Regions from separate parts of the Klebsiella sp. GFKo11 genome, predicted to be linked through region 1. Evidence: predicted binding sites of a transcription regulator. Region 1 holds the regulator's gene; each other region holds the start of a gene.
The links. Region 1 encodes LexA, which represses DNA repair genes until DNA is damaged. Its sites were predicted from a motif close to TNCTGTATGTACATACAGNA; they were not measured.
Positions count from the first base shown of each region.

Region 2: a site for LexA is predicted at 1,542-1,561, ahead of metR (HTH-type transcriptional regulator MetR). Genes of this name have one in related genera too.
Region 3: a site for LexA is predicted at 1,937-1,956, ahead of umuD (translesion error-prone DNA polymerase V autoproteolytic subunit). Genes of this name have one in related genera too.

Region 1 covers NZ_CM151369.1:5,922,454-5,925,732, forward strand. Annotated here, with positions in the region: gene dinF (MATE family efflux transporter DinF) at 1-1,069, opposite strand, end outside; gene lexA (transcriptional repressor LexA) at 1,141-1,749, opposite strand; gene AC07P6_RS28425 (diacylglycerol kinase) at 1,872-2,240, opposite strand; gene plsB (glycerol-3-phosphate 1-O-acyltransferase PlsB) at 2,370-3,279, shown strand, end outside.
Region 2 covers NZ_CM151369.1:6,077,435-6,080,713, forward strand. Annotated here, with positions in the region: gene metE (5-methyltetrahydropteroyltriglutamate--homocysteine S-methyltransferase) at 1-1,475, opposite strand, end outside; gene metR (HTH-type transcriptional regulator MetR) at 1,593-2,546, shown strand; gene AC07P6_RS29120 (carboxylate/amino acid/amine transporter) at 2,434-3,279, opposite strand, start outside.
Region 3 covers NZ_CM151369.1:3,587,181-3,590,459, reverse strand. Annotated here, with positions in the region: gene AC07P6_RS17455 (outer membrane beta-barrel protein) at 1-66, shown strand, start outside; gene AC07P6_RS17450 (hypothetical protein) at 117-500, opposite strand; gene AC07P6_RS17445 (PTS sugar transporter subunit IIB) at 649-963, opposite strand; gene AC07P6_RS17440 (hypothetical protein) at 1,133-1,324, opposite strand; gene AC07P6_RS17435 (hypothetical protein) at 1,493-1,687, opposite strand; gene umuD (translesion error-prone DNA polymerase V autoproteolytic subunit) at 1,975-2,397, shown strand; gene umuC (translesion error-prone DNA polymerase V subunit UmuC) at 2,397-3,279, shown strand, end outside.

The DNA.
Region 1 (3,279 bases):
TCTGCCAGATGAGATAGCGGTCGGCAAGCTGCTGCAGAGAAGGGAGCGACGTTAACAAGGCGATAATCTGCTCGCCAGCAAGGCTGTAAATCAGCGCAAACGCCAGCGCTACCATGCCTGACTGACGGCAGGCCGCACGCCAGACCTCAAGCAATTGGCTGCCGTCGCGGGCACCGTAAGCCTGCCCGGAGTGCGCCTCCACGGCGTAGGCGAAACCATCCAGCGCGTAGGCGGTAAAGGTCAGCATCGTCATCAACACCGCATTGACCGCTACAACATCAGCGCCGAGCCGGGCACCGTATACCGTCATCGCCCCAAAGCATAGCTGTAGCAGCAGCGAGCGCAGCATAATGTCGCGGTTCAGCGCAAGGAGACGACGCACATCGCCGCGCCAGGCGTTTTTCAGCATCGATAGCGAAACGCCCCGTAGTACCAGCACGCGCTTCGCCATAACGAGTCCGATGAAAAAGGTGGCGTATTCAGCTGTTACGGTCGCCAGAGCTGCGCCCTGCACGTTCAAATGCAGGCCCATCACCAGCCATAAATCAAGCACGATGTTGAGTACATTGCCGACAACCAGCAGGATCACCGGTGCACGGGCATACTGCACGCCCAACAGCCAGCCCAGCAGCACTAGATTCGCCAGAGATGCCGGAGCGCTCAGCCAACGAATCTCAAGGAAACGGCGGGCCTGTTCAAGCACCGCATCACTGCCGCCGACGATATGCAGCGCCAGATTAATTAACGGCATTCTGAATAGGACGATGGCTATCCCGGCAGCCAGTGCCAGCCCTAGCGGCTGCACCAGCGCACGCGCCAGCCGTTGCGGATCTTTCGCGCCGAATGCCTGAGCCGTCAGGCCGGTGGTGCTCATGCGCAAAAACAGGAGCAGCATGAAGAGAAAGCTGGTCGCCATCGCGCCAACCGCAACGCCGCCCAGATAAACCGGACTATCAAGATGACCAATAACGGCGGTATCCACCAGCCCCAGCAAAGGAACGGTGATATTGGAGAAAATCATGGGCGGCGCTAAGCGCCACAGGGCTTTATCGGCGGCGTTAAAAAGCATGGGGAAGAGCCCAAATGAAGAAGGAAAACAGCGCAGCACCATGCATCAGATGATGCTGCGAGATGAAGAGGTTACTGCCAGTTGCCGTTGCGGATAACGCCGACAGCCAGACCTTCAATAGTGAAACTTTGCTGGCGTAAATCCACCACGATCGGGGAAAATTCGCTGTTTTCAGGCAGCAGTTCGACGACGTTACCCTGTTTTTTCAGACGCTTCACGGTGACTTCATCGTCAATGCGGGCCACAACAACCTGGCCATTGCGCACATCCTGAGTTTTATGTACCGCGAGCAGGTCGCCATCCAGGATACCGATATCTTTCATCGACATTCCGCTTACGCGCAGCAGAAAATCGGCATTCGGCTTAAACATTGCCGGATCGACCTGGTAGTGGCCTTCGATGTGCTGCTGTGCGAGCAGTGGTTCACCTGCTGCGACGCGGCCGACAAGCGGCAGGCCGTTTTCTTCTTCCGTCAGCAGACGGATACCGCGGGAGGCACCGGAAACGATCTCGATTGCGCCTTTACGCGCCAGCGCTTTCAGGTGTTCTTCCGCCGCGTTTGGGGAACGAAACCCCAAGCGCTGAGCAATCTCCGCACGCGTCGGCGGCATGCCCGTCTGGCTGATATGATCCCGAATGAGATCAAACACCTCTCGCTGCCTGGTCGTTAACGCTTTCATTCCGCCCCCTGGGTGTATATACAGTTATGCTGTGAGTATATACAGCTAACGGTGATTTTGGAACCATATTTCACACAAAAATCAGGAGTTTCTTTCCGTTTTGCGAGCCGCTATGGCAAGACTTAGCGGTAGTTTGCCCACAACAGCGTTCCCCATGTGATCAACGCGATAATAATCGCCAACAGGACCGCCGCAGAACCCATATCTTTCGCGCGGCCAGACAACTCATGATGTTCAGGGCCAATACGGTCAACAACCGCTTCGATCGCGCTGTTGATAATTTCAACTATCATCACTATCAGGACCGAGCCAATCAGCAAAACGCGCGTGATGGCATCGACATCCAGCCAGCAGGCTATCGCCACGGCAATAATGGCAGCGATGCCTTCCTGACGAAATGCGGCCTCATTGATCCACGCCGCACGGAATCCTTTCCAGGAATACCCCGCTGCTTTAACGATTCGAGTTAACCCAGTGGTATTATTGGCCATCAAACAAACCTTTTTATGTAAATGACGTCAATGAGTGTACGCGTTTGCCGCGTTACAACGGAAATTTTGCGCACTTTCTGTTATTCTTGCGGCGCATTTGCATGATTAACCAGAGGCTTCACATCGTCTATGTCTGGCTGGCAACGAATTTACTATAAATTACTGAATTTACCATTAAGGGCACTGGTAAAAAGCAAGTCAATTCCGGCACAACCTGCTCAGGAATTGGGCCTGGATACCTCACGTCCCATCATGTACGTCCTGCCCTACAATTCGAAGGCGGACCTGCTGACGCTTCGCGCTCAATGTCTGGAACATGAGTTACCGGACCCGCTTGAGCCGCTGGAGATCGATGGTACCCTGCTTCCCCGCTACGTGTTTATTCACGGCGGCCCGCGTGTTTTCACCTACTACACGCCAAAAGAAGAATCCATCAAGCTGTTCCATGATTACCTGGATCTGCACCGTAACCATCCCGATCTTGACGTGCAGATGGTGCCGGTTTCGGTGATGTTTGGTCGTGCTCCAGGGCGTGAAAAAGGCGAAGTAAACCCGCCGCTGCGTATGCTAAACGGCATTCAAAAATTCTTCGCCGTTCTGTGGTTGGGTCGCGACAGCTTTGTGCGTTTCTCGCCTTCGGTCTCTCTGCGCAAAATGGCAGACGAGCACGGTACCGATAAAATTATCGCCCAAAAGCTGGCCCGCGTGGCGCGTATGCACTTCGCCCGTCAGCGTCTGGCGGCGGTCGGCCCGCGCCTACCTGCGCGCCAGGATCTGTTCAACAAGCTGCTGGCGTCAAAAGCCATTGCTCGCGCGGTAGAAGACGAAGCGCGTAGCAAGAAAATCTCCCACGAGAAGGCCCAGCAAAACGCCATCGCCTTGATGGAAGAGATCGCCGCAAACTTCTCTTATGAAATGATTCGTCTGACCGACCGCGTACTGGGTTTCACCTGGAACCGGCTGTATCAGGGCATTAACGTCCATAACGCCGAGCGCGTACGCCAGCTGGCGCATGAAGGCCACGAGATAGTCTATGTTC
Region 2 (3,279 bases), 150 kb from region 1:
TCCACCATGTCGTTACGTTCGGCTTCACCGTGCACCAGCACGTCCAGCCCCAGGCGCTCCTGCTCCACAATCGCCTGCTTGATGTGCTCTGCTATGCCGGTACGATAGTTATTCGCATCGAGATTGCCCTTTTTGAAGTCCAGACGCAGGCCGCGAATTTCCGTGGTTTGCGGGAAAGAGCCGATGGTGGTGGTCGGCCAGGCCGGGAGCTTAAAGCGCGCCCGCTGCGCTTCGGCACGCACTTCATAGACGCTTGCGCGCTGGCTGTCCTCGGTGGTAATCGCCGCCAGGCGTTTTTCGACCGCCGTGTTATGCACGCGAGTCGAGTGACGACGGGCCTGAATCGGCGCGCTCCATTCGGTAATTGCGGCAGTATCACCGCTGTTCAGGGCATCACGCAGCAGCGCCAGCTCGGCGCATTTTTGCAAGGCGAAGGCAAACCAGCTCTTCACTTCCGCATCCAGACGAGTTTCCACGCTCAGGTCGATCGGGCTGTGCAGCAGAGAGCAGGAAGAAGCCACCCACAGATCGCGTTTACCGACGATGTCTTTAATCTGTGCGTATTTCTCGGTGAGATCGGCGCGCCAAACGTTGCGACCGTTGATCAGCCCCGCAGAGAGCAGCCAGTCGGCAGGCAGACGTTGATGCAGCTCTGCTACGTCATCTTTACCGTGAACAAAATCAACGTGCAGACCCTGCACCGGCAGCGCGGTGATGGTCTCAAGGTTCGCCGTAATGCCTTCAAAATAGGTGGTCAGCAGCAGCTTAACCTGGCCTCTAAGCGCCTCATAAGCCGGTTGGAAGGCCGCCAGCCATTCCTGCGGCAGCTCGAGCACCAGCGCTGGTTCATCAATCTGTACCCACTCAATGCCGCGTTTTGCCAGCTCAGCCAGCACCTGCTGGTAGACCGGCAGAATATCGTTCAGCAGGCTCAGGCGGTCGAACTGCTCGCCTTTCACCTTACCGAGCCACAGGTAAGTGACTGGCCCCAGCAGAACGGGTTTGACCTTGTGGCCCAGCGCCAACGCTTCGTCCACTTCATCCAGCAGCTGAGTCCAGGTCAGTTTGAACTGCTGGCCCTTCACGAATTCCGGCACCATGTAGTGGTAGTTGGTGTTAAACCATTTGGTCATTTCCGCTGCGGCAGCCGGTTCACCGGTCGGTGCGCGACCTCGGCCAATGCGGAACAGGGTATCAATATCGACGGAACCGTCTTTGTTCTGATGACGAGCCGGCACGTTGCCGAGCAGCAGGCTGGTGGTCAGAACATGGTCGTACCAGGCGAAATCACCCACCGGCAGCAGATCAACGCCTGCCTGCTTCTGCTGATCCCAATGGCGAGCACGCAGCTCACGCCCAACCGCCAGCAGTTCTTCACGGGAGCTATTGCCCGCCCAGTAGCTCTCTTGCGCTTTTTTCAGCTCGCGACGCAGGCCAACGCGAGGGAAACCGAGGGTGTGATTCAGGATTGTCATGTTATGCCCCTTATGGAATTTTTTGTATTTAGCCATCCAGATGTTTACACATCCATAATTGGCAGTTACTGTATATTCCTCAAGCGCAAATTATTCATGCCGAAGTGAAGGACTTTCATGATCGAAATTAAACACCTGAAAACGCTCCAGGCGTTGCGGAATAGCGGTTCTCTGGCAGGCGCGGCAGCGGCCCTGCACCAGACCCAATCCGCCTTGTCCCACCAGTTCAGCGATCTGGAACAGCGCCTTGGCTTTCGTCTATTTGTGCGTAAAAGCCAGCCGCTGCGCTTTACCCCACAGGGAGAGATTCTGCTACAGCTAGCCAATCAGGTACTGCCGCAAATTAGCCGCGCCTTGCAGGATTGCAATGAGCCGCAGCAAACCCGTCTGCGTATCGCCATCGAATGCCATAGCTGTATTCAATGGCTCACCCCGGCTCTGGAGAATTTCCGCGCCCGCTGGCCGCATGTGGAAGTGGATTTTCAGTCCGGAGTCACCTTTGACCCGCAGCCAGGGTTGCAGCAGGGTGAGCTGGATCTGGTGATGACCTCTGATATTCTGCCGCGCAGCGGTCTGCACTATTCACCGATGTTTGATTTTGAAGTGCGTCTGGTGTTGGCGCCGGATCATCCGCTGGCGGCAAAAACGCGGATTGCGCCTGAGGATTTAGCCACCGAGCTGCTGCTGATTTACCCGGTGCAGCGCGCGCGCCTGGATATCTGGCGTCACTTTTTACAGCCTGCAGGGATCAGCCCGCAGCTGAAGAGCGTCGACAATACGTTGCTGTTAATTCAGATGGTGGCCGCACGGATGGGTATCGCTGCCCTGCCGCACTGGGTAGTAGAAAACTTTGAACGCCAGGGCCTGGTGGTGACCAAAACCCTGGGCGAGGGACTGTGGAGCCGGCTGTACGCCGCAGTGCGCGATGGCGAGCAGCGGCAGCCGGCCACCGAGGCGTTTATTCGCTCAGCGCGGAACCACGCTTGCGACCACTTACCGTTTGTGAGGAGTGCGGAGCGACCCAACGCCGATGGACCCACAGCGAGGCCAGGATCACCAGAGCTCCAATAATAAAGCTCGGCCAGCGGGGCTGCTCCTGCCAGATGGCAAGGTTCACCAGCAGCCCGGCGGGCACGTGCATATTGTTCATGATGCCGAGCGTACCAGCATCCACCTGGGTGGCGCCGTAGTTCCACATAAAATAGCCGATTCCCGACGCCGCCACGCCAAGAAAGACCAGAATGCCCCACTGTAGCGACGTTTCCGGCATTTTCTGCGCGTTACCCATCAGAGTCCAGGCAACTATCGCCACCAGAAACGCCCCGATATAGAACCAGGCGAAAGCGTTATGCTGCGGCATCGGGCGCGTTTCCATCAGGCGCTTATAGCCCACCATCCCGATAGCGAAGCTGATGTTGGAGAGCTGTACCAGGATCAGACCGGTCCAGAAATGGTTGGTCACCTGGTCATAACGAATAATTCCTGCGCCAATAACCGCCAGCAGCGCGCTGCAGGCATAGCCCCAGCGCAGGCGACGTCGGCTCATGAGATCGTAGATTAGGGTGATGTAGAGCGGCGTCAGAACGGTAAATAGCAGGAGCTCAGAGACCGTCAAATAGAGGTAGGCGTGGAAGCTCAACATATACATGATGCCAAGCTGCATCGCGCCCACCAGCATATACAAGCCAATAGTTGTCAGGCTTTGTCCACGCGTACGCAGGAAGGGTGAAAACACCAGCGCCGCCAGGCCAACGCGCGCCAGCACCGCGAAATAGCTATCGACATGACCCGCCAAATATTCGCC
Region 3 (3,279 bases), 2.3 Mb from region 1:
CAGATTGGCATGAGCAGCGATGTGAGCTCCGTGATGGCTGGCGTCAGCTATCGATTTGGTCAGTAAATTCAACGGCCTGGAAAGAGCCCCCTTATTGATAATAAGGGGGCTCTTTTTTATCCCTCAGTGAGTGATTGCAGAGAGTCGTTCATCTTCTGTAACCCAGCGATATTCTGCTCTTTCAGATAGTAGTTATTCATTAAGCGCATTTGATCCAATTTTGTCAGCGAAGCATAAACCCGATACGTCTGGCTATGGACATCAAAAATATCGTTAGTTTTCACATCTAACAGATAATCTGTTTTTAAACTGAATGATACATTATCAATGATTTGCTTATTTTTCTGATGCAGCATCGTTGTCGCAACCGGGTCGCTGGCTAGTGGATTGTTTTGCACGACGGGGATGTGTAACGCATCTATTTTAGTTAAGGTTTTGGGAGGCTGTGAACTACAGGCTGTTAGCATTGTAGCCAGCATAACAAGGGAGAGCTTACGCATGGTGTTTCCTGGTATAAATAATGGTCGTGCTTATTATCTTTCTTACCTGGAACTCTGCGAGAGATTATTTGTTTAATTTAAAATTATAAGCGTGCGGGTGAAGGAACCCGTGATTTCACGGGTTCTGCATAGCGCATACTAAACCACATTATGTTAGTGATTGAGGAATCGTACTCATTGCGAACGTGAGGATTTTCTCACCATCAAATGATGCGTAAGGCAAACTTTCGATCACTGCAATTTCTTGTTCCGAATTCAATGAGTTCATGAATTCTGGGATCTTATATTGAATATGTGGAGCGATCAAAACGCCGTCATAGGCAGGTGCTACGCTAAAGAAATTCTCAACACCAACGGCACTGATTAAAAGATCTAAACCCTGAGTATCGGCTATTTTTTGCATTTTTCTGGCAATAATTCCTGCCGTTTCGCCGAACAGGCAACATATTAATAACTTTTTCACAATTTAATCCTCGGTGAGATACCGAAGCTACATTATTCCTCCATGGCTGATGAAAATGCGCGATACGTCAATATTCTAATACTAATTTATTAGACGGCATCTTCACCATCACAGAAGCCAGAAACAAAATCTTCTGTGATGTTGTGAATGATCGGATATGGCTATTGGGTTACTTTTTTTTGCGTGAAATCACGAAGCGATCGTCAACGCGCGTGAGCTTTGCTCCATTGGTGCAGTGCTCAATGGCAAAATTAAAAAACTCATCAGAGTCGAGTTCAAAATCCAGTTCGATTTTAATGGTTTCACTGGATTGCAGAAGCTGCTTTGCCTGTTCCAAATCACTGGCCTTGACTATTCCCATCTCTTCACCTCGTTTTAGCGCTGGTGGCGTCCGGGCTTCATCTTACGGCCTAAGTTTTACAATCATGCGACACTGGCGTTTTATTTCTGCGAGATAAGTTTTTCGGCCTTACGTAACACGATCACCATCGCTTCAGGAGACCCGATAGCGATGGTAGCCAGTGCAATCTTAATCAACGTTAGTGAAGTAGTCTCGTGCGACTGCCTCAACGTTCTTTGCATCAATGCCCGTCTTCTCCGTGATCGAGGCAATGAACGGCTTGAACTTCTCTGTCATCACATGGCCACCGTCCCAATGAGCGACGTAGAAGCGGCACTGATAGCGATAAAAGTGGAGAGTGGTGTCTCCTAACGTGTAATACATAAGAATCTCCCGTTCAGTATGTCGGATGGATCGCCACAATTTGTGAGCAAAGAGCCGATTGGCGGATTCTATCCTCCTCCCAATTGACCGAAATTTCCAGAGAGCAATACAAACCATCGGGAATACGTATAGGGGCCCCTACACAATATCGACGATATGATTAGCGTACGGATGCTAAATTCTCCACAACTTCAATGTGTTCACGTTAATGCCCTGCATGTGGCTTGATTAACGCCATTGAAGTATTGATACTGTATATAAATACAGTATGTGCAGGTGAGTTTATCATGATGTTCTACAAGCCGGTTGAATTGCGTCAGGTCATATCAATTCCGTTGTTTAGCGATCTTGTCCCGTGTGGGTTTCCCAGCCCGGCGCAGGATTATATTGAGAAGGGGATTGATCTCAACGAGCTTTGTATCAGCCATCCTGCGGCGACCTATTTTGTGATGGCGACAGGCATGTCGATGGTTGATGCCGGTATTTATGAGGGTTCGCTACTGGTGGTGGATCGCAGCCTGAAAGCAACGCATGGCGATATCATCATTGCCTCGTTGGCCGGTGAATACACGGTCAAACGCCTCTGCACGCATCCCGTGATGCAATTGATGCCGATGAACCCTGATTTTCCTCCGATTGAACTACACGATGGTGGTGAAGAGCTGGAGATTTTTGGCGTCGTCACGTTCAGCATTAATCGGTTTCGCTAATGTTTGCCCTGGTAGATGTGAATTCATTTTACGCCAGCTGTGAAATGGCCTTTCGCCCCGATTTGCGCGGGCGTCCGGTGGTGGTATTAAGCAATAATGATGGCTGCGTGATTGCCCGAAATAGCGAAGCTAAACGGCTTGAGATCCCCATGGGCGCGCCGTATTTCAAAGTGAAATCTCAGTTTGAGCGTTACCAGATCGCGGTATTTAGCAGTAACTACGCACTGTATGGCGATATGTCGCACCGTGTAATGACCCTTCTTGAAGAGCTGGCCCCATCAGTTCACCAATATTCCATTGATGAAGCATTTGTGAATCTCACCGGGCTTAATCGTCCAGGGGAACTCGAGGCATTTGGTCGCCACGTGCGAACGACATTACTCCAGTGCACTGGCTTGACGGTAGGTGTGGGAATTGGGCCGACTAAAACACTGGCTAAGCTGGCTAATTATGCAGCGAAAAGATGGCCGCAAACCGGAGGCGTTGTTGATCTCTCTTTGTTGGCCAGGCAGCGAAAACTGCTGGCTCAGGTTGAGGTCAGCGAGATCTGGGGCGTTGGTCGACGAATAGCGAAAAAGCTCAATGATATGGGCATTAAAACGGCGCTTCAGCTTGCTGAAACGCCCGCGTCGCTTATCAGAAAACATTTTAGCGTCGTGCTGGAGCGCACAGTGCGAGAGTTGTGCGGCGAGCCTTGTCTTGAACCGGAAGAGTTTATGCCGACGAGGCAGCAAATCATCTGCTCGCGTTCGTTTAGCCAAAAGGTGAGCGAATATGAACCGATGCGTGAAGCAATATGCAGCCATGCGGTTCGCGCCGCCGAGAAGCTCCGTGCAGATCATCAATATTGCCGCTATGTTTCCGCCTTTATTAAAACCAGCC